DNA from 3 places in the Burkholderia sp. BCC1977 genome. Region 2 is predicted to be linked to each of the others. Evidence: predicted binding sites of a transcription regulator. Region 2 holds the regulator's gene; each other region holds the start of a gene.

Region 1 (7,859 bases), on a different contig from region 2:
TTGTCGTATTCGCCGATGTCCTTCAGGTGCTGGATCAAGAGGCCGATGTTGTAGTCGAGGTTCTCGACCATCCCCGCATAGATCTCCATGTAGCGCGCCTGCGCACGGCGCTCGGCCGGGCTCAGGCTCGCCCACAGCTTGTCGACCTTGCCGGTGCCGTAGTCGCTGTAGCCGTCGGCGGCCGAATGCACGGCGCTGAGGTACTTCGCGTTCGCGGTGCCGTTGTTCGCCGTCGCGGGCGACGCCGCCGTCGTTTCGGGCAGGCCGTCGAACGGCCTGAAGTCGGCGGGAATCAGGCCGAGCGCCTTCTGCCGCGCGATCCGCGCGTTGCGGATCGCGTCGTAGCCGGCGTCGTACACGCCCGCGTATTTGTGCAGCCACGGGTCCGGCACCTGCAGCGGCCAGTGCGGCGACGTGTACGCCGCGTATGCGAAGAACGGCTTGCCGTCCTGCTTGTTCGCATCGATGTACGAAATCAGCTTCTGCGTATAGAAATTCGTCGAGTAGAACACGGCCGGATTGCCGCCCGCGCCGCCCGGCTGCCCGGGCTGGCCAGGCTGCACGTAGCTGCCGTCTTCCGTGTAGTTCGACGAGCCGGCCGGCTCGTGTGCGAAATGGTTCGTCGCCGCGCCGCCGAGCAGCACGTAGCTGCGCTCGAAGCCCCACTGGTCAGGCGTCTGTCCGCTGCCCGTCGCACTGCCGACGATCCCCGAGCCGATGTGCCACTTGCCCGCGATGTAGGTGTGATAGCCGGCATCCTTCAGCAGTTGTGCGAACGACAGCGCGCGATCGTTCAGGTAGCCCTCGTAGCCGGGCATCCCGCGCCGCTCGTCGGTCGGCACGCCCATCGTGCCTTCGCCGACGAGATGGTGATCGGTGCCGGAAATCAGCATCGCGCGCGTGATCGCGCACACGGTGCCGGTGTGGTGGTTCGACAGGATGCGACCCGACGCGACGAGCGCGTCGAGGTTCGGCGTGTCGATCTCGCCGCCGAACGCATGGATGTCGGAATAGCCGAGATCGTCGGCCATGATGTACAGGATGTTCGGGCGCTTGGCCGCGGGCGTCGCATTCGCCTGCGGCGGCGGATCGCTGTCGACGCCGCCGCACGACGCGAGCGACAGCGCACCGGCGATCGCGGCGCAGACGACACGAAAACGAAAGGCATGCAACGGCGCGGCGGACTTTTTCATTTTGTCGAACGCTCAATCTACGGAGCGGCGATCTTAGCGTCGCCCGCGCGGCGCCCAAAGTCGGATTCGTCACATGCTAACGGGGCGGGGGAATATGTGACACGCGCGATCATACGGCGGGTTGTCGACATCTGATATCGCCCGCCGTTTTCGACAACGTCAATCGAGCATGCGAAATCAGGATTGCTTCCCCCCCGCCTTCAACACACAATAAGTCACTTGCTATTTCGCTACGCATATAACGCAGATCGATCGCCGAATTGACCAACGGGCCGATAAAGACATGTTCTTTCGAACAGATTCCAGATTGCTTGCGCCGATACACAGCCTCCTGAAAAAGCCATTCGATTTTTCCGCCGGGAACAGTATCCACGGGCCGCTGCGTCAGCAGTTGATGCACCGCGACGACTACAAGAGTCTTATTGCGCTCGGAAATTTCTACGATCGCGCGCGCCTGCCGATGCAACACGCATTGACCGCGATCAAGCCGCGGCTCGAAAGCGCACTGTCGCCCGTCATTCAGCCCGATGCCGACTTGACCGCCCTGTGCCGGATCGAATTCGACGGCGCCGCGCCGCCGCCTGCTTTCAATATCAGTGCGGCGCAATATTTCGGGCACGTCACGCTTCAATGTCAGCTCGAACGCTTGTCCGATCTATGCGATCTGAAACAATCGGGCACGGAAAACGCCTTGCGCGACCCGCTGGTCGCCGCCGCGCTTCGCGTGCTGATGCTGAACGAAGCGCTCGCGCTATGTTTGAGCGGCATCGCAAAAGTCAGCTATCACGCGGACCGTTTCGATATTTCCGTATTCAACGACGCCGCGCACGACGCGCTGCGGGCCACCTGGTTCGCGCGCACGCTCGACCGGAACAGCCATATGAGCACGCTGGCATTCGTCAAGATACTCGCGGATGCGGGTGCCGTCACGGCCGCGGATCTCGACCCGCTGATCGAACGCATCCTCGACCGTGACCTGTCGATCTCGTGGCAGCGGCTGACCGAACAGGGGCGCACGCTGAACAGCATCCGGCACCTGCGCGACGCGATCGCGCTCGTCGCGGTAATCGCCGTGACCGCCGTCAGAGGCCAATCGCTCAGGGTGACCCGATCGAATCTTTCACGACACGGACTCAAACTCGACGCGGTGGCGAGCCTCCTGCGGCGCCAGGCACTGGCGCTCGCGACCGACCGGTTCGTAACCTGCCATGGCGACGTGCTCGGCATCCGCATCGATGCCGTGTCGAAAGGCCTGCGCACCTACTATCGAGTGCTCGAGGCAGAGTTCGGCGAACGCGATCTGCTGCGGCAGCATGCCGGCGGCATTTTCTTCGAAAAGACCTACATCAGGCAGCGCATCGACGACGGACAGGACTATCGGCCGCACTTTCGGACCTACGAGGGCTTCACCCGGGACATGGTCCTGGACGAAGCGCCGAATGAAGCGGATGTCGAATTCATCATCCATGACGCCCGGCAGCGACATTACTACTTCATCCAGATCAAGCATGCGCTGCTTGGCGAGAAGGCGTTTTTCGAAGCGGCCGTCTCGACCGTACAAAAGGATTTCGGCAAAGGCCTTCACCAGCTGCGGGAGGCCAAGCGCCTGCTTGAATCCGGATTGCTTGCCAAAACGCTGGCCGCGCGGCACATCGACGACGCCACGCCGGAAAATTCAAGCTTCGTGCTGCTGCACAACATCGCGCAATTCGACTTCCAGAGCACCGACGACGGCATCTCCCTGTACGACTGGGCGACGTTCCGGAACCTGCTCAAGGACGCCGAGTGCCAGGTCGGCTCGACCCGCGGCGGCCACCAGTTGATCCGGCTGCCGACGCCGCTGCGGCTCGACCGCCCGATGGCCGTGATCCGGCGCTTGCTTGCCGAGCATCCCGCATATCAGCCGATGCGCAACGGCGACTGGATGTCCGACCGCGCCACTAACGAATATGCGATCGACGACAAGACGATTCGCGTGAAAGGGCTCGGCATCTGAACGACGCCCCTTTTCCTCGCCTTTTCGTCACGCGTCGTCGCGGAAGCCGGGCACGCCGCTCGCCCTAAGCGCATCCACGCAAATGCTTTTCCGAATCCGTTATTGGATCGCGCCGCCGCGCGTTCCTATACTCGTCAGCACTCTCCGATGAAGAGTGCCAACCAATTTCGACGCAACAGAACAGGACGGACAGATGAGCCTACGCCCCTTGCACGACCGGGTCATCGTGAAGCGACTCGACCAGGAAACCACCACCGCCTCGGGCATCGTGATCCCCGACAGCGCCGCGGAAAAGCCCGACCAGGGCGAAGTGATCGCCGTCGGCCCCGGCCGCAAGGATGCGGACGGCCAGCGCATCGTGCCCGACCTGCAGGTCGGCGAACGCGTGCTGTTCGGCAAGTACGCGGGCCAGGCCGTCAAGGTGGGCGGCAACGAATTCCTCGTGCTGCGCGAGGAAGACATCGTCGCGGTCGTCAATCAATAACGGAGTGCAATCATGGCAGCGAAGGACATCATTTTCAGCGACGTCGCACGTGCGAAACTGACCGAAGGCGTGAACATTCTCGCGAACGCGGTGAAGGTCACGCTCGGGCCGAAAGGCCGCAACGTCGTGCTCGAACGCAGCTTCGGCGCGCCCGTCGTCACGAAGGACGGCGTGTCGGTCGCGAAGGAAATCGAACTCGCGGACAAGCTGCAGAACATCGGCGCGCAGCTCGTGAAGGAAGTCGCGTCGCGCACCAGCGACGCCGCCGGCGACGGCACGACGACGGCCACCGTGCTCGCGCAGGCGATCGTGCGTGAAGGCCAGAAATACGTCGCGGCCGGGCTCAATCCGCTCGACCTGAAGCGCGGGATCGACAAGGCCGTCGCATCGGCCGTCGACGAACTGAAGAAGATCAGCAAGCCCACCACCACCAGCAAGGAAATCGCGCAGGTCGCGACGATCTCCGCGAACGGCGAGGAATCGATCGGCCAGCGCATCGCCGAGGCGATCGACCGCGTCGGCAAGGAAGGCGTGATCACCGTCGAGGACGGCAAGTCGCTCGCCGACGAGCTCGATGTCGTCGAAGGGCTGCAGTTCGATCGCGGCTACCTGTCGCCGTATTTCATCAACAACCCCGACAAGCAGATCGCCGAGATCGAGAACCCGTACATCCTGCTGCACGACAAGAAGATCGCGAACATCCGCGACCTGCTGCCGGTGCTCGAGCAAGTCGCGAAGTCGGGCCGGCCGCTCCTGATCATCGCGGAAGACGTCGAGGGCGAAGCGCTCGCGACGCTGGTCGTGAACAATATCCGCGGCATCCTGAAGACGGTCGCGGTCAAGGCGCCGGGCTTCGGCGATCGCCGCAAGGCGCTGCTCGAGGACATCGCGATCCTGACCGGCGGGCAAGTCGTCGCCGAGGAAACCGGCCTCACGCTCGAGAAAGCGACGCTCGCCGAGCTCGGCCAGGCGAAGCGCATCGAGGTCGGCAAGGAAAACACTACCGTGATCGACGGCGCGGGCGACGCGAAGAACATCGAGGCACGCGTGAAGCAGATTCGCGTGCAGATCGACGAAGCGACCTCCGACTACGATCGCGAAAAGCTGCAGGAACGCGTGGCCAAGCTCGCGGGCGGCGTCGCGGTGATCAAGGTCGGCGGCGCGACCGAGATCGAAGTGAAGGAGAAGAAGGACCGCGTCGACGACGCGCTGCACGCGACGCGCGCGGCCGTCGAGGAAGGCATCGTGCCGGGCGGCGGCGTCGCGCTGATCCGCGTGCGGCAGGCGATCCGCGTACTCAAGGGCGCGAACGCCGACCAGGACGCGGGCATCAAGATCGTGCTGCGCGCGCTCGAGGAACCGCTGCGCCAGATCGTCGCGAATGCGGGCGAGGAAGCGAGCGTGGTCGTCGCGAAGGTCGCGGAAGGCGCGGGCAACTTCGGCTACAACGCGCAGACCGGCGAATACGGCGACCTCGTCGAATCCGGCGTGCTCGATCCGACCAAGGTCACGCGCACCGCGCTGCAGAACGCGGCATCGGTCGCGGGGCTGCTGCTGACCACCGACGCGACCGTGTTCGAAGCGCCGAAGGATGCGGTGCCGGCCGCGGCGCCGGGCGGTCCGGGTGCGGGCGGGCCGGGGTTCGATTTCTGACGACGCGGTTTGCCGTGCCGGCCTGCCGGTGCGGCGCGACACCTCCGGAAGCGCGCGGCGACATCGGTCGCCGCGCGCTTTTTTATTCGTCGAGGATCCGCAATCGCGAACCGCTGTGCGAGTGCGGATCGTCCCGACGAGCCGCCCCGTCGATCGATATCGACGAACCCGGCGTGGCCGTCCGCCAACGGCATCGCGTCTCGCATATCGCGTGGCCGTCCTCACGAATTTACGATCTTTTTACTTGCGGCCTCGGCGGCGTTCACTAGAATAGCTTCGCAATCCGACCTAACGACCGCGCCATGATCATCCGAAGTCCTCGCCCTCCGAGTCGTATCTCCGCCTGACTGGCCGAACGCCTGCGTCCGTCTTCCCCGAGCCGCCGTTCCGTCATCAAGCGAACGGTGTGCGCTGCAATTCCCCCGCACACTCACCTCCCATCGTTTCGATCGATCCGCCGCACGCTCGCGCGGCGTTCTGTCGACGCGCATGCCGCACCGCCCGGCCCCTTCCGCCCTTGCCCTGGAGCAATCATGCTTGGCTTGACGTTCTGGAAACACGTGATCGGCACGCGAACCGACGCAATCGACGACGACTGGACGCGCACCCACCACCGGCACCGCCGGCTGTCGAGAACGCTCGTGCTGAGCGGTGCCGCGGCCGCCTTCACGGCGATCGCGTTCGGCGCGCCGGTCGTCGGCATCTCGATCTTTCTGGTGACCACCGTGCCGTTCATCCTGTCGGGTACCTGACGAAGCGCGCCGCCATCGATACGCAATTTTGATATCCGGCCCACGCGTATCTGACACCGTCTTTACGCGGAGTTGTCTAGCATTTCCCTGTCATCACGACACGGAGAAATCCGCATGCGAACACAGCCGGCCGCCGACAGCGGCCACCCCATGCTTGCCCCTCGACGCGACGGCCCGTCGCGCGCGCCCCGTCTGGCGGACAGATGCCCGCCCGACAACATCCTGCTCGACGTGCCCGTCGAAAGCACGCGCCAGTTGTTCGATCTGGTCGCGCGACATATTCAGCGCGCCACCGGATTCGACGCGGAGACGATCGGCGCCGAACTGGCGCAGCGCGAGCGGCTCGGCTCGACCGGCCTCGGCCAGGGCGTCGCGATTCCCCATGCGCGTGTCGACGGGTTCGGCCCGGCCGTCGCGCTGTTCGTTCGCGCGCTGTACCCGTTCGCATTCGATGCACCGGACTGCAAGCCGGTGCGCGAATTCATCGTGCTCGTCATGCCGAAAGAGGACGATCGCGGCTCGCTCGAACTGCTGGCCGATGCGGCCCGCTGCTTCGGCGAACGCGCGTTCCGTCAGGCGTCGCGCGACGCGCTGACGCCGGACGAGATTCACGGGCTCATGCAACGCCCGCACTGACGCCGCGCCGCGTGGCGGCGGTCCCTCCCTTCCTCCTGTTCAATTTCCATGTTCCCAGACCCTGAAAGTCCTACCCTTGCGTCACGGCGCGTGGCCGGGCTGGCGCGCTCGCTGCCTTTCATGCAGGCCCTGCACGGACAAACCGTCGTCATCGTCGATGGCGGCGCGAGCGGTGACCCGCGTTTCCGCCAGACCTTCTCGCAGGATGTCGCGCTGCTCGCGCTCACCGGCATTCGCCCGATCGTCGTCCAGGGCAAACCGGCCGCGGCCGGCGTGCAGTCCGTCGACGAGACGCGTGCCGCGATGGCCGAGGTCAACCGCGAACTGGTCCGCCTGATCGGCTGTCACGGCGTCAAGGCGATCGGCGTCGACGGCCACGACGGCGGCCTGCTGCTGGCCGGTGCCGATGCCGATCGGGCCAGCACGAGCCCGGTCGCGCAATTCGACGGCACCGCGTTGAATGCGCTTCTCGGGAACGGTCTCGTGCCCGCCGTGATGCCGGTCGCACCGGACGACGCAGGCACGGACCGCCTGCTGCGTCCGGAACGCGTCGGCAGTCTCTTCGCGCAGCGTGCGGAGGCGACGACGCTGGTGATGATGGTCGAGCGCGCGCCGCTGCGCGAACTCGGCGAGCTCGCGGGGCTCTACGGCATCACGGAACTCCAGCAATGGCTCGCCGAACATCCGGCAGCCGATGCCGCGCCCTATGTGCGGGAAGCGCTCGATGCGCTCGCGCACGGCGTGCAGAACGTCCATCTCGCCGATATCGGGCAACCCGAATCGCTGATCGACGAGCTGCTCACGGACGAAGGCGCGGGCGTCGTGTTTTGCCGGCGCGGCAACGCCGATCTGCTGTCCGAAACCCGTCGCTACTTCGCCGATTCGACGTGCGTGCTGCGCGACGGCTTCAGCGTCGAACGGAAGCAGGTCGTGCGCTTCTGAATCGGGCACCTGGGCCGCGATCGCGATTGCCGGGCTCGGCCTGCTCGTGACCCACGTCGCCCGGGTGCACACCGCGCTGCGGCTCGCGGGCGCCACGTACCTTATCTGGCTCGGCACTGAAAACGGTGCTGACCGCACGCAAGCCGTCGCCCGTTTCCGCGCCGGCCGCGTCCTCCGACTGGAACGCCGTGAAGAAAGGCGAT
Region 2 (7,859 bases):
GATCCGCGGCGGCCAGGATGCGGAGTTCCGCGTGCGGCCGACGCTCGCGGTGTTGCGCCATGCGCAGGCGCGCGGGCTGATCGGCGAGGACGTGCGCGAGCGTCTGACCGATGCTTACAATTTCCTGCGTACGCTCGAGCACCGGCTGCAGTACCGCGACGACGCGCAGACGCATGCGATGCCGGTCGATCCGGACGAGCGCGCGGCGCTGGCCGCGTCGCTCGGCTTTGCCGACTACGCGGCGCTGATGACGGTGCTCGACGGCTACCGGACGTTCGTCGAGGCGCAGTTCGACCAGATCTTTGCCGACAAGGTGAGCGGCGGCCCCTGCGCGGCGCGCGACGACACGGCCGCCACATGGATCTGGAGCGGGGCGCTCGCCGACGACGGCGAGGACGACGCGCTGCTTGCGCGCCTCGACGGCCTGGGCTTCACCGATCCGGCGGCCGTGCTCGCGCGGCTGCGCGCGATCTGGCAGTCGTCGCGCTACGCGGGCCTGCCGGAAAAGAGCCGGCAGCGCTTCGACAGCGTCGCGCAGCGTGCGCTCGAGGCCGCGCCGCGGATCGACGCCGCGCGCCGCGACGACACCATCGTGCGGCTGTTCGACCTGCTCGAGACGGTCAGCCGGCGCGGCGTCTATCTCGCGCTCCTGACCGAGTATCCGGCCGCGCTCGACCGCGTGCTGTCGGTGCTCGGCGCGACGCGCTGGGGCGGCGGCTACCTGATCCGCCATCCTCAGCTGCTCGACGAACTGCTCGACGACGAAGCGATCGCGAGCCCGTTCGACTGGCCCGCGTTCAAGGACGCATTGCGGGCCCGCCTCGCGGCCGCCGACGGCCCCGAGCAGCAGATGGACCTGCTGCGGCATGCGCAGCACGCGGAGGTGTTCCGCATCCTGCTGATCGACCTGGCGGGTCAGCTGTCGGTCGAGCACGTGAGCGATCGTCTGTCCGAGCTCGCCGACGCGGTGCTCGACGTGACGATCGAGGTGGTCTGGTCGCAGCTCGCGAAGCGCCATCGCGACGTGCCGAAGTTCGCGGTGATCGCGTACGGCAAGCTGGGCGGCAAGGAGCTCGGCTACGCATCGGATCTCGACCTGATCTTCCTGTACGACGACCCCGACGAGCGCTCGGCGGACGTCTACACGACGTTCACGCGACGATTGATCACGTGGCTCACGACCGCGACCGGCGCGGGCGCGCTGTTCGACATTGACCTGCGGCTGCGGCCGAACGGCGAGGCCGGGCTGCTCGTGACCGATCTCGACGCGTTCCGCCGCTACCAGCTGCGCGAGGGCGACGCGGCGAACACCGCGTGGGTGTGGGAACACCAGGCGCTGACGCGTGCCCGCTACAGCGCGGGCGACACGCAGATCGGCACGGATTTCGAGGCGATCCGCCAGCAGGTGCTGACGACGCCGCGCGACGGGGCGGTGCTCGCGAAGGAAATCGTCGACATGCGCGGCAAGGTGTTCGCCGGCCACCCGAACCAGACCGAGCTGTTCGACCTGAAGCACGATCGCGGCGGGATGGTCGACATCGAGTTCATCGTCCAGTACTGGGTGCTGCTGCATGCGTCGAGCGACGCCGAGCTGATCCGCAACACCGGCAACATCGCGCTGCTGCGCGAGGTCGCGCGGTTCGGGCTGATGGGCGAGGACGAGGCCGAGCGCGTCGGCGCCGCGTACCGCAAGTACCGGAAACTGCAGCACAAGCTGCGGCTCGACGGGATGGAGAAGGCGCGGGTCGATCCGGCGCTGGTGGCCGACGAGCGGGCGGCCGTGGCGGCGCTGTGGACACGCGTGTTCGGCGCGGTCGAAACGGACGTTTGAGTCTGGCGTTTGAGTCGGGCGTTCGAATCGAACGTTCGACTCATCGGGGCAGGGCGGGGTGGGCGCGAGGGCGCGGCCGTGGTTGTCCGTCACAACAAGACCGGCGCATGCGCCGGTCTTGTTGCATTCGGCCAACGGATGCCCGCGTCAGGCTGCCAGCATTTCCTTCGCGTGCTTGCGCGTCGTCGCGGTGATCTCGAGCCCGCCGAGCATCCGCGCGACTTCCTCGACCCGGCTCGCCTTGTCGAGCGAGACGACCGACGAGACGGTGCCGCCGCGGTCGTCGGCGCCCTTCGCGACCTGGAAGTGATGGTCGCCGCGCGCGGCGACCTGCGGCAGGTGCGTCACGCACAGCACCTGGCGATCGCGCCCGAGCTGGTGCAGCAGGCGGCCGACCACCTCGGCGACGCCGCCGCCGATCCCCGTGTCGACTTCGTCGAAAATCAGCGTCGGCGTCGGGCTGGCGGCGCTCGCGATCACCGCGAGCGCCAGGCTGATTCGCGCGAGTTCTCCGCCCGACGCGACTTTCGCGAGCGGCCGCAGCGGCACGCCGGGGTGCCCGGCGACCCGGAATTCGACCTGCTCGAGCCCGTGCGGGCCGCCGTCGGCGAGCGGCACGAGCGTGACGTCGAAGCTGCCGCCCGCCATCGACAGTTCCTGCATGCCGGCCGTGACGGCCGTACCGAGCGCCTTCGCGGCCTGCGCGCGGGCCTTCGACAGGTGTTTCGCGTCGGCGAGATAGGCTTCCCATGCCTTCGCCTGCGCGGCTTCGAGCGCACCGAGATCCACGGCCGCGTCGAGCGCGGCGAGCTGCGCGCGGCGTGCCGCATGTTCCTCGTGCAGCGTGTCGGGCGGCAGCCGGAACTTGCGGGCGGTCGAGTGCAGCGCGTCGAGGCGCGTTTCGACCTGCGCGAGCCGGGCCGGGTCGAGATCGAGGCGCTGCGCGTAGTGCGACAGCGAATAGACGGCTTCCTGCAGCTGGATCTCGGCGGGTTCGAGCGAGGCGAGCGCATCGCCGAGCCCTGTGTCGTAGTCGGCCAGGCTGCGCAGTTTCGACACGATCGCGCCGAGCTGCGGGAGCATCGCGTCGTCGGCCTCGGACAGCGCGTTGAGGGCGCCCTGCACACCGGCGATCAGGTTCGCCGAATGCGACAGGCGCTTGTGCTCGCCGCCGACTTCGTCCCATTCGCCCGGTTGCGGCGCGAGTTTGTCGAGCTCGGCGAGCTGCCATGCGAGCTTCTCGCGTTCGAGCTGCAGCTCGCGCTCGTGCGCCTTCGCGGCGTCGATCGCCTGCGTCGCGTCGCGCCAGACGCGCCACGCGCGTGCGACGGTCGCGGCATCGGCGACGAGCCCCGCATGCGTGTCGAACAGCTCGCGCTGCGCGTCGGGCCGCATCAGCAACTGGTGCGCGTGCTGGCCGTGGATGTCGACCAGCATCTCGCCGAGCTCGCGCAGCTGCGCGAGCGTCGCGCTGGTGCCGTTGATGAACGCGCGCGAGCGGCCATTCGCGTCGATCACGCGGCGCAGCATCACGGTGTCCTCGGCGTCGAACGCGTGTTCGTCGAGCCAGCGCGCGACGCGGTCGTGCGGGGTGAATTCGGCGGTGATGTCGGCGCGGCCGCAGCCGGCGCGCACGACGCTTGCGTCGGCGCGTTCGCCGAGCGCGAGGGCCAGCGCGTCGATCAGGATCGATTTGCCGGCGCCGGTTTCGCCGGAAAAGACGGTAAAGCCGCTGTCGAATTCGAGATCGAGCGCGGCGACGATGACGAAGTCGCGAATCGAGAGGTGGCGGAGCATGGTGTCGGGCGTTGGTGCGTCAGGACGCCTTGTCGTCTTCGTTCGATGCGTGTTCGTTCCAGTGCAGCTTCTTGCGCAGCGTCGCGTAGTAGCTGTAGCCGACCGGGTGCAGGAACGGCACCGTGTGCTTCGAGCGGCGCACCTCGATCGTGTCGTTCAGTTCGAGCGCGGTGAACGACTGCATGTCGAAGTTCACGTTGACGTCGCGGCCGCCGACGATCTGGATCGCGATCTTCGAATCGTCGGGCAGCACGATCGGCCGGTTCGACAGCGCATGCGGCGCGATCGGCACGAGCACGATGCCCTGGAGCTGCGGATGCAGGATCGGGCCGGCCGACGACAGCGCGTACGCGGTCGAGCCGGTCGGCGTGGCGACGATCAGGCCGTCCGAACGCTGGTTGTACATGAACCGGCCGTCAACCGACGCGCGCAGCTCGACCATCCCGGAAAAGCCGCTGCGGTTCACGACGACGTCGTTGAAGGCAAGCGCGTGGTAGATCGGTTCGCCGTCGCGCACGATCCGGGCCTCGAGCAGCGAGCGCTCCTCGCGCTCGAACTTGCCCGACAGGATCACCGGGACGCGCGCCTGCATGTCGGCCGCCGCGATGTCCGTGATGAAGCCGAGCCGCCCGTGGTTGATCCCGATCAGCGGCGTCTTGTACGGCGCGAGCTGCCGGCCGATGCCGAGCATCGTGCCGTCGCCGCCGAGCACGACCGCCACGTCCGCGCGCGCCCCGATTTCCGCCGGGGTGAGCGCCGGATAGCCGGAGATGCCGATTTCGCGCGCGGTTTCGGCTTCGAACACGACCTCGAAGCCGAGCTTCGCGATGCAGCCAGCCAGCGTGGCGAGCGGCTCGGCGATGCCGGGCGTGTTGCTTCGGCCGACGAGCGCGACGGTGTTGAACTGATTACCGGTTTTCATGCCGGCATTACACCATAGCTCGTTGACGAAAAGAACCGGCTGTGCGCAGACGGGGCCGGATCGGTCGGCCTGCGCGACAGTGGCCGCGGCCACTCGCCGCGGTCGCGCGGTTGCGCTAAAATTTTCCACCATGCTAGATCCTCGCGCACGAACCCTCCTGAAAACCCTGATCGAACGGTACATCGCCGACGGTCAGCCGGTCGGCTCGCGCACGTTGTCCCGTTACTCCGGGCTCGAGCTGAGCCCGGCAACGATCCGCAACGTGATGTCCGACCTGGAGGAGCTCGGCCTCGTGTCGAGCCCGCACACGTCGGCCGGCCGCGTGCCGACGCCGCGCGGCTATCGCCTGTTCGTCGACACGATGCTGACGGTCGAGGCGCCGATCGACGCCGAGGCCGTCGCGCGCCAGGTGCAGAACACGCTGCAGGCCGGCGAACCGCAGCAGCGGGTCGTGGCGGCCGCGGCGAGCGTGCTGTCGAACCTGTCGCAGTTCGCGGGCGTCGTGCTGACGCCGCGCCGCAGCCACGTGTTCAAGCAGATCGAGTTCATGCGGCTGTCGGACAAGCGCATCCTGCTGATCATCGTCACGCCCGAAGGCGACGTGCAGAACCGGATGCTCGCGACGCCGCGCGACTATTCGCCGTCGCAGCTCACCGAGGCATCCAACTACATCAACGCGCATTTCGCCGGGCTGTCGTTCGACGAGGTGCGCCGCCGCCTGCGTGACGAGATCGACCAGCTGCGCGGCGACATGACCACGCTGATGCATGCGGCCGTGACGGCCAGCACCGAGGTGCCCGACACCGAGGACACCGTGCTCATTTCCGGCGAGCGCAACCTGCTCGAGGTGGCGGATCTGTCGTCCGACATGGCGCGGCTGCGCAAGCTGTTCGACGTGTTCGACCAAAAGACGGGCCTCCTGCAATTGCTCGACGTGTCGAGCCACGCCCAGGGCGTGCAGATCTTCATCGGCGGCGAATCGACGCTCGTGCCGATCGAGGAAATGAGCGTCGTCACCGCGCCCTACGAGGTGAACGGCCAGATCGTCGGCACGCTCGGCGTGATCGGCCCGACCCGCATGGCCTACAACCGCGTGATCCCGATCGTCGACATCACCGCGCGCCTGCTGTCGCTCACGCTGAGCCAGCAGTAACCGGCGCCACCGTTCCGCCATCGTGCCGCGGCGGCGCGCGCGTCGCCAGTCGGCCGAACGGCCGGCCGACCCGAGCGAGGCGGCCCGCTATAATTGAGGGCCGTCCGACTGCGTGCCCCGAGCACGTTCCTGCCCATGCGTTTCGATCTTGAGCCGCCTTCGAGCGTCGCGGCTGCCCATCGCATCGGCGTGCTGCTGATCAATCTCGGCACGCCCGACGCCCCGACGCCGCGCGCGGTGCGGCGCTATCTGGCCGAATTCCTGTCGGACCCCCGCGTCGTCGAAATCCCGCAGGTCGTCTGGCAGGTGCTGCTGCGCACACTGATCCTGCCGCTGCGCGGCCGCGCGTCCGCGAAGAAATACGCGGCCGTCTGGATGCCCGAAGGCTCGCCGCTGCGCGTGCATACCGAGCGCCAGGCCGACGGCGTGCGCCACCTGCTCGCATCGAACGGCTATCAGGTGACGGTCGACTACGCGATGCGCTACGGCAGCCCGGGCATCGCGCAGGCGCTTGGGCAGTTCAAGCGCGCGGGCGTCGAGCGCGTGCTGCTGATGCCGATGTATCCGCAATACTCGGCGTCCACCACCGCGACGGCATTCGATGCCGCGTTCGCCGCGCTCGCGCGGATGCGCAACCAGCCGGAAGTGCGCACGGTGCGGCAGTACGCCGACCATCCGGCCTACATCCACGCGCTCGCCGAGCAGGTGCGCCAGTACTGGGCGCAGCACGGCCGGCCCGACTTCGCGGCCGGCGACAAGCTCGTGCTGAGTTTTCACGGCGTGCCGAAACGCACGCTCGACCTGGGCGACCCCTATCACGACCAGTGTCGGCAGACGGGCGCGCTGCTGATGGCCGCGCTCGGGCTGTCGACGCTCGAATGCCGCGTGACGTTCCAGTCACGCTTCGGCAAGGCCGAGTGGCTGCAGCCGTACACGGCGCCGACGCTGCGCGAGCTCGGCGAGGCAGGCGTGCGGCGGGCCGACGTGTTCTGTCCCGGTTTTACGGCCGATTGCCTGGAGACGATCGAGGAGATCGGGATGGAGGTACGCGACGAGTTCATCGCGGGCGGCGGCCAGGCGTTCCACCGGATTCCGTGCCTGAACGGCGCGCCCGCGTGGATCGGGGCGGTGGGCGAGATCGTCGCCGAGAATCTGCAGGGCTGGCCGGTGAAGGCCCCGCAGCCCGAAACGGTGAACTGAAATGAAGACGCGACCCCTGCGTTCGCTGCGCCGTGACGGTGCGGCCGGCCGCGGTGGGGCGGCCCGGCGGAGGCTGGCATGAACTACAGGATTTCGACGGAACCCGGCGCGAAGCTGCGCATCGACAAATGGCTGTGGGCCGCGCGCTTCTTCAAGACGCGCTCGCTCGCGTCCGACGCGGTCGACAAGGGCCACGTGAAGATCGGCGGCGCGGCGGTCAAGCCGGCCAAGGACGTGCGCGTCGGCGACGAGGTCGAGATTGCGATCGACGGTGTCGTCTGGCACATTGCCGTGCTGGGTATTTGCGACGTGCGTGGGCCCGCGAGCATCGCGCAGACGCTTTACGAGGAAACGGAAGCGGGGCGCGCCGCGCGGCTCGCCGAACTGGAACGGCGCCGCACCTATCGCGAGCCGGCGGCGGAACTGCACGGCCGGCCGACCAAGCGCGACCGGCGCATCATCGACAGATTTTCTGGTGGGAGCTGAACATCTGGTCGAACGTCGCCCGCGCGCTTCCGTATTCGGTCGTGCGGTCGGTGACGGCTCCGGACAAACAGATGGTGGTGGTGCCGGCGATCAGTACCAGCGCGACCACCGATATGGCAAAGGTCAGTTTCACGGTACTCGCCTCGATGGGACGGTGAATGCAGCGCCAGGTGGATGTCAGGCGGCGGTAAGCTAGGGTAAACACGCTTTTTCGACGCTTGAGTGGAGTGTAGTTCAGCCCCCTGTGCCCAGCTAGTACTTGCCTGGTAAGCGTTGTTACCGGCCGTTTCGTCCGATCTGGCGACAAATGCGCGCAATCGGGCGGCGCGCGACGCGGTTGTTTCGCGGCATTGGCGAATGCCGGCGAATAACCCTCTTGAAATTGCAGTTTTCGCCCTTATTTGCACCAACAATGTGCGGTACCGCCGGCATACGGTCCGGCGGTTGCCGATTTGGCTTCAACCTCTAAT
Region 3 (7,859 bases), on a different contig from region 2:
GCCAGGTGCAGGTCGACTGGCTGCACGACGGCGTGTGCGACACGCTGATCGAGCCCGAGCGCTCGTCGAGCGATGCGCCGCCCGTCGCGCTGCCCGAATCGCGCGACGCGGCGACCACGGCCGCGTGGACGGACGCCGTGCTGCGCGGCGAAATTCCGGTGCCCGACACGCTGGCGCGGCAGGTCGCGACGATCGTGCGGATCGCCCGGATCGCGGCGTGACCGATCGCCCGGGCCGGCATGCTGTCGCGCCGGCCTTTCAACCGACCATTTGACACGCGCACGCATCCTGGCATAGAGTTGTCGCCATGCGTTCCTTTCCGAACACCCTCCGAATTACCTCCGGCCGCCTAACGCGGTCGCTATCGCTACGACTAGCCTAAGGCTGTCTTAGCGCCGTGTGCTGTCCGCACGGTCCCTCCCTGCAGTTCCTCGCAGCACCCTTCTCGCAGTTTTTACAATCCGAAGTCGTCAGCATTCGTCCGTCTATCCGTCGGTCGATTCGCGAAGATCATCCGCATCCGCAGCGCGTTTCCGGCGCCACGGTGCGAGGCAGCGCCAACCGTCGCCCATGCCGCCCGTCTTCGCTCGCGACTTGAGACCCGAGGTCCAGAAGATGAAGCGCAACCCGCAAGACAAGTACCGTCCGTTCGAACCCGTCCGCATCAATGGCCGCCGCTGGCCGACCCGCACCATCGAGCGTGCGCCGGTCTGGATGAGCACCGACCTGCGCGACGGCAACCAGTCGCTGATCGAGCCGATGAGCATCGAGCAGAAGCTGGAATTCTTCGACATGCTGGTCGCGATCGGTTTCAAGGAGATCGAAGTCGGTTTTCCGTCGGCGTCGCAAACCGACTTCGATTTCGTCCGCAAGCTGATCGACGACAAGCGCATTCCCGACGACGTGACGATCGAAGTGCTCGTGCAGTCGCGCGAAGACCTGATCGCACGCACCTTCGACGCGCTCGAAGGCGTGCCGCGCGCGATCGTGCACCTGTACAACGCGATCTGCCCGTCGTTCCGGCGCATCGTGTTCGGGATGTCGAAGGATGACGTGAAGGCGCTCGCGGTCGAGGGCACGCGACTCATCAAGGAACACGCGGCGGCCCGCCCGGACACGCACTGGACCTACCAGTACTCGCCGGAAACCTTCAGCATGACCGAGCTGACGTTCGCGCGCGAAGTGTGCGATGCGGTCGCGCAGGCGTGGCGGCCGACCCGCGATCACAAGATGATCGTCAACCTGCCGGCGACCGTCGAAGCCGCGAGCCCGAACGTGTTCGCCGACCAGATCGAGTGGATGGACCGCAACCTCGCGTATCGCGACAGCATCGTGCTGTCCGTGCATCCGCACAACGATCGCGGCACCGCGGTCGCGGCCGCCGAACTCGCGCTGCTCGCGGGCGCCGACCGCATCGAGGGCTGCCTGTTCGGCAACGGCGAGCGCACCGGCAACGTCGATCTCGTCACGCTCGCGCTGAACCTCTATACGCAGGGCATCGACCCGGGCCTCGATTTCTCCGACATCGACGCGGTGCGCCGCGTGGTCGAGCGCTGCAACCAGATTCCGGTGCATCCGCGCCATCCGTACGCGGGCGACCTCGTGTTCACCGCGTTCTCCGGTTCGCACCAGGATGCGATCCGCAAGGGCTTCGCGCAGCAACGCCCCGACGCGGTGTGGGAAGTGCCGTACCTGCCGATCGACCCGGCCGACCTCGGCCGCAGCTACGACGCGGTGATCCGCGTGAACAGCCAGTCCGGCAAGGGCGGCGCGACGTTCCTGCTCGAACGCGGGATGGGCTTCACGCCGACGCGACGCGTGCAGATCGAATTCAGCCACGCGGTGCAGACGCTCGCCGACGCGTCCGGCGAGGAAGTGACCGGCGACGCGATCTGCGCGCTGTTCGCCCGCGAATTCTTCGAGACCGACGGCCCGGCCGAACGCCACGGCGAAGGGGCACGCTGGCAAAACCGCGACATCGCGGGCGCACCGCCGGCCGACGCGACGCCCGAAGACGCCGTGCAACGCGTGGCCGCGGCCTTCGCGACGGCGGCCGGCGCAGCGATCGACGTCGCCTCGTGCGAACACGCGCGCACGACGGACGGCCGGATCGCGGTATCGGTCGGCTGCCGGGTCGGCGATGCGCCGCTGCGGCATGGCGTCGGGGTGCACGACGATGCGGCAAGCGCCGCGCTCGATGCGGTCGTCAGCGCGATCAACCGCTCGGCCTGGCATTGCGCCGACCACCGCGCGGCGGCCTGACCGCCAGGTTTCGCTTCAGGGTTCGAACGTCAGCGAGCGGTGCGTGACCGCCCGTGCGCCGCGCGATCCGCGTCGCACGGGCCAACAAAAAGCGGCCCGGAAGGCCGCTTCGGTCGGGACACGAAAACGAGCGCCACGCGCGCTCATGTCTCGGTCGCGCATCGCGTCGCCTGCCATGCCAGCAGGCGCCACTGCCCCTGCTCATGGGTATGGACGGCGGTATAGGCGATCGGAAACACCAGCCCGCCGTTGTTCGTTTCCATCTCGATCAGCGCGCGCCCGGTGACGACACAGGTTGCGTCACCGACGGGCAGCAGGTCCTGCGACTGGATTTCGATCTGACGATAGCGGCGGCGGCCGGCGACGATGGCGTCGATGAACTGCTGCTTGGTTTCGCGTTTGCCGTTGGTGTGCACGAAGAACACCTTGTCCGACAATTGCGCATCGAGCGCCTCGCCGTCTCCGTCGACCATCGCCCGGAACCGATCGCGCTCGAGTGCGCGAATCGCATCGACCACCTTCGCCATCGCCTGACTCCTCGGCAACGCGCCCGCCGTGCGCGGGCGTGCGGATCAGAAGTTGTACTGCACGTAGAACTGGTGGAAATTTATACCAGGATTCGGCTCTTTGATACCCGCGTTAGACACATGTTCGAAACGGTAGCCGACCTGATACTGTTGCCGTTGGCCGAACTGCACGCCGACGCCTGCGGTCGGCGCGAACTGGAATGCCGTCGACAGCGAGAAATTGTTCGAGATGGTCGGGTGCGTCAGAAGCCGGACGCCGCCGCCGGCTTCGATGAACGGGCGAACCTCTCCCGCGCTCTTGATGAAGCGGAACATCGGCGTCACCCCGAATTCGCCGATGCTGCTGTGGACGTTGCCGCCCGTGTGCCAGTAGCCCACGTGCCCTTCGACGACGAACGCGAAGTGCCAGCCGCCGATTTCCCACCAGTTCCAGCCCGGATCCCACACGACGCCGAGATCGCCCTTGTCGATCCCGTGGCGATCGGAAAACCCGCCGCCCGCCTGGATCCCCCATCGATCCGCCAACGCGGCACCCGATCCGCCCAGCAACGACGCCGCCAGAAATGCCTGCAGCGCAAGCCGGCTACGCGGCCGGCGATTCTTCTTATTGTTCATCTGACACTCCAACTTTGTGGGTTGAATGGAGCCTTGCCGCAGCGGCCGGGCCCGAGCGAACTGAATGGTATGGTAAAGGACTTTTCGGATCGGCATCACGAAGCGAAATTGTTTGCTTCCAAAACGACAAAAATCGAAATCGTCTACTGATTACCATCAGAAACAAGGGCTTACGGAACTTCCTCCAGCCAGCCCGGTCGCAAATTAGACTATCGGCTCGACAAGTTCGATAGAATATCGGGAACTTGGATGCCCACGCATCCTCTAAGGAATTAGCACTCGGATTACGGGAGTGCTAAGATGGGCCCCGGAATCTCATCCGAGACTAGGGGTTTGTCCCTGATTCCAAAGGAGTTTTTTTAGTGAGCCACGCCCTGACCCTTCCGAACACCCTGAGCCCGACGCCGGCCAAGGCCGAATCGGCAGGCTCGCTGGCGCTCGCAACTCAATCGATGTTGCCGGGCCAGCTTGGCAACATCGACGCGTATATCCAGGCCGTCAACCGGATCCCGCTGCTGACCGCCGAAGAGGAACGCCAGTACGCGACCGAATTCCGCGAAGACAACAACCTCGACTCGGCACGCCGGCTCGTGCTGTCGCATCTGCGGCTCGTCGTGTCGATCGCGCGCAACTATCTCGGCTACGGCCTGCCGCACGGCGACCTGATCCAGGAAGGCAACATCGGCCTGATGAAGGCGGTAAAGCGTTTCGACCCGGCGCAAAACGTGCGTCTGGTGTCGTACGCGATCCACTGGATCAAGGCCGAGATCCACGAGTACATCCTGCGCAACTGGCGGATGGTGAAGGTCGCGACGACGAAGGCGCAGCGCAAGCTGTTCTTCAACCTGCGCAGCCACAAGAAGAGCATGCAGGCGATGACGCCCGAGGAAATCGACGGCCTCGCGCAGGAGCTCAACGTCAAGCGCGAAGACGTGACCGAGATGGAAACGCGTCTGTCGGGCGGCGACATCGCACTCGAAGGGCAAGTGGAAGATGGCGAGGAGTCGTACGCGCCGATCGCGTACCTGGCCGATTCGCACAACGAGCCGACCGCCGTGCTCGCCGCACGTCAGCGCGACATGCTGCAGACGGACGGCATCGCGCAGGCGCTCGAGGCGCTCGACGCACGCAGCCGCCGGATCATCGAGGCGCGCTGGCTGAACGTCGACGACGACGGCTCGGGCGGCTCGACGCTGCACGATCTCGCGGCCGAGTTCGGTGTATCGGCGGAACGCATCCGCCAGATCGAAGCGAGCGCCATGAAGAAGATGCGCACGGCACTCGCCGAATACGCATAACGCCGCGATCTAGAGCATTTCACCCAAAACCGCTGCCTGACCGGCAGCGGTTTTTTTTCGTCTGTCGTTTCGCCTCTCTCTTCGCTTATTAATCGACCTTATTGATCGGGTATCGGGCGGATTCCGGCCCCTTCCGCATAACCTTGACCTGCATCAAGTTTCGACACGCACTTAGCGACGGTCTGCCGCAGCGCAGCACTCGGCATCGGAAAGCCGGCATTTTAAAATTGGCATGTCGGCTTAAAAGGATTAAAACAGCTTAACTGCCGTCATAAATCCGACGTAAAGTCACCCCAAAACCGATGTAAATCGATTCAGGATAATCGCCTTGATCTCGATCAATAAAGAGCCTGCGCCGCCTCCCCCGCAGGCCGCAGGCACCTGGCGTGCACGCATCGTCGCGTGGGCGCGCGGGCCGACCCTCATGCGCGACATCACGCTGGTGCTGATCGTCAAGCTGATCCTCCTGATGTCGCTCAAATACGCATTCTTCAATCATCCGCAGGCCGAGCACATGTCGCTGCCGCCTGCCGTCGTCGCCGAGAAGCTGCTCTCGGTGCCGGCGCCTGCATCTACCGAGGGAGACCACCATGATAAGTAGCGAAGTCGTCGATCTGTCACGTCTGCAGTTCGGCATCACGGCGCTTTACCACTTCCTGTTCGTGCCGCTGACGCTCGGCCTGTCCTGGCTGCTCGTCATCATGGAAGCCGTCTACGTGATGACCGGCAAACAGGTCTACAAGGACATGACCCAGTTCTGGGGCAAGTTGTTCGGGATCAACTTCGCGATGGGCGTGACGACCGGGATCACGCTCGAATTCCAGTTCGGCACGAACTGGTCGTACTACTCGCACTACGTCGGCGACATCTTCGGCGTGCCGCTCGCGGTCGAAGGCCTGATGGCGTTCTTCCTCGAATCGACGTTCGTCGGCCTGTTCTTCTTCGGCTGGAACCGCCTGTCGAAGGTCAAGCACCTGATGGTCACGTTCCTCGTCGCGCTGGGCTCGAACCTGTCCGCGCTGTGGATCCTGGTCGCGAACGGCTGGATGAACAATCCGGTCGGCGCCGAGTTCAACTACCAGACGATGCGCATGGAGATGACGAGCCTGTTCGACGTGCTGTTCAACCCGGTCGCGCAGGTGAAATTCGTCCACACCGTGTCGGCCGGCTACGTGTCGGCGGCGATGTTCGTGCTCGGCGTGTCGTCGTGGTATCTGCTGAAGAAACGCGACGTCGACTTCGCGCTGCGCTCGTTCGCGGTCGCGGCCGGCTTCGGCCTCGCGGCGACGCTCTGCGTGATCGTGCTCGGCGACGAATCGGGCTATACGACCGGCGAAGTGCAGAAGATGAAGCTCGCCGCGATCGAGTCCGAATGGGAAACGCAGCCGGCGCCCGCATCGTTCACGCTGATCGGCATCCCGAACCAGGAAGCGCAGCGCACCGACTACGCGATCAAGATCCCGTACGCGCTCGGCCTGATCGCGACGCGCTCGATCGACGAACCGGTGATCGGCCTGCGCGAGCTCGCGAAGCACAGCGAGGAGCACATCCAGAGCGGGATGGTCGCGTATGGCGCGCTGCAGAAGATCAAGCAGGGCGACACGAGCGAGGCGACCCGCGCATTGTTCGACCAGCACAAGCAGTATCTCGGCTACGGGCTGATGCTCAAGCAGTTCACGCCGAACGTGACGGACGCGACGCCGGAGCAGATCAAGGCCGCCGCGAAGAAGACAATCCCGCCGGTCGCGCCCGTGTTCTTCTCGTTCCGGATCATGGTGGCCCTGGGCTTCCTGTTCGTCGCGACGTTCGTTGCCGCGTTCTGGTTCTGCGCGCGCCGCGAACTGCTGCAGGACAACCGCCGCTGGTTCCTCCGCTACGCGGTGTGGGCGATCCCGCTGCCGTGGATCGCGATCGAATTCGGCTGGATCGTCGCCGAGCTCGGCCGCCAGCCGTGGACGATCGCGGGCGTGCTGCCGACGCACCTGTCCGCGTCGAGCCTGCAGCCGAGCGACCTGTACCTGAGTCTCGCCGGCTTCATCCTGTTCTACACCGCGCTGTTCGTCATCGAGATCAAGCTGATGTTCAAGTACGCGCGCCTCGGGCCGTCGTCGCTGCATACCGGCCGCTATCACCACGAACTCGCCGCAGCCGGCGAGCGTGCCGCGGTTTGAGCACGCCCCCGCAACGGAACAAGGAATCGCTATGGACTATGCAACTCTCAAGCTGATCTGGTGGCTGCTCGTCGGCGTGCTGCTGATCGGCTTCGCCGTCACCGACGGCTTCGACATGGGCGCGACCGCGCTGCTGCCGTTCCTCGGCAAGACCGACGACGAGCGCCGCATCATCGTCAACACGGTCGGCGCGACGTGGGAAGGCAACCAGGTGTGGCTGATCACGGCCGGCGGCGCGATGTTCGCCGCGTGGCCGCTCGTCTACGCCGCGTCGTTCTCCGGTTTCTACTTCGCGATGCTGCTCGTGCTGTTCGCGCTGTTCTTCCGGCCGGTCGGCTTCGACTATCGCAGCAAGCGGCCCGACCCGCGCTGGCGCGCGGGCTGGGACTGGGGCCTGTTCGTCGGCGGCTTCGTGCCGGCGCTGGTGTTCGGCGTCGCGTTCGGCAACCTGCTGCAGGGCGTGCCGTTCAAGTTCGACAGCGACCTGCGCGTGACCTACTACGGCGGCTTCTGGGCGCTGCTGAACCCGTTCGCGCTGCTCTGCGGGCTCGTCAGCCTCACGATGCTGGTCGCGCACGGCGCCGCGTTCATCAAGATGAAGACCGACGGCGTGATCGCACGCCGCGCGTCGATCGCGCTGCGCGTGTCGGCGCTCCTCGCGGTCGTGCTGTTCGTGCTGGCCGGCGTGCTGATCGCGTCGACCATCGGCGGCTTCCACATCACGCACGCCGCCCCGACCGACACGGTCGCGAACCCGCTGCTCAAGGACGTCGCCGCCGGCTCGGGCCTGTGGCTCGCGAACTACGGCGAGTATCCGTGGATGATCGCGGCGCCGGTCGTCGGGATCGCGGGCGGCCTGCTCGCGCTGCTGCTCGCCGGCTCGAAGCAGGAAAAGACGGCGTTCTTCTGCACCGGCCTGATGATCGCCGGCGTGATCCTGACCGCGGGCTTCTCGATGTTCCCGTTCATCATGCCGTCGTCGCTCG

Evidence for each region. The regulator HrcA, encoded in region 2, represses chaperone genes, less so after heat shock. The targets are predictions, from matches to a motif close to TTAGCACTCNNNNNNNNNGAGTGCTAA.
Region 1: U5771_RS12810 (co-chaperone GroES) is a predicted target of HrcA. The motif match lies at 3,324-3,350, and genes of this name have one in related genera.
Region 3: rpoH (RNA polymerase sigma factor RpoH) is a predicted target of HrcA. The motif match lies at 3,677-3,703, and genes of this name have one in related genera.

The regions. Positions count from the first base shown of each region.
Region 1 covers NZ_CAJPGQ010000012.1:57,288-65,146, forward strand. Annotated here, with positions in the region: gene U5771_RS12800 (arylsulfatase) at 1-1,193, opposite strand, end outside; gene U5771_RS12805 (hypothetical protein) at 1,477-3,189, shown strand; gene U5771_RS12810 (co-chaperone GroES) at 3,383-3,673, shown strand; gene groL (chaperonin GroEL) at 3,686-5,326, shown strand; gene U5771_RS12820 (hypothetical protein) at 5,860-6,078, shown strand; gene U5771_RS12825 (PTS sugar transporter subunit IIA) at 6,193-6,714, shown strand; gene U5771_RS12830 (acetylglutamate kinase) at 6,763-7,656, shown strand; partial or broken gene U5771_RS12835 (LysE family translocator) at 7,649-7,859, shown strand, end outside.
Region 2 covers NZ_CAJPGQ010000015.1:73,734-81,592, reverse strand. Annotated here, with positions in the region: gene glnE (bifunctional [glutamate--ammonia ligase]-adenylyl-L-tyrosine phosphorylase/[glutamate--ammonia-ligase] adenylyltransferase) at 1-1,831, shown strand, start outside; gene recN (DNA repair protein RecN) at 1,979-3,628, opposite strand; gene U5771_RS15065 (NAD kinase) at 3,648-4,550, opposite strand; gene hrcA (heat-inducible transcriptional repressor HrcA) at 4,681-5,703, shown strand; gene hemH (ferrochelatase) at 5,839-6,903, shown strand; gene U5771_RS15050 (RNA-binding S4 domain-containing protein) at 6,982-7,389, shown strand; gene U5771_RS15045 (hypothetical protein) at 7,361-7,522, opposite strand.
Region 3 covers NZ_CAJPGQ010000005.1:182,037-189,895, reverse strand. Annotated here, with positions in the region: gene ybiB (DNA-binding protein YbiB) at 1-221, shown strand, start outside; gene leuA (2-isopropylmalate synthase) at 616-2,262, shown strand; gene U5771_RS06940 (nuclear transport factor 2 family protein) at 2,406-2,789, opposite strand; gene U5771_RS06935 (acyloxyacyl hydrolase) at 2,835-3,404, opposite strand; gene rpoH (RNA polymerase sigma factor RpoH) at 3,767-4,702, shown strand; gene cydP (cytochrome oxidase putative small subunit CydP) at 5,031-5,303, shown strand; gene U5771_RS06920 (cytochrome ubiquinol oxidase subunit I) at 5,293-6,873, shown strand; gene cydB (cytochrome d ubiquinol oxidase subunit II) at 6,905-7,859, shown strand, end outside.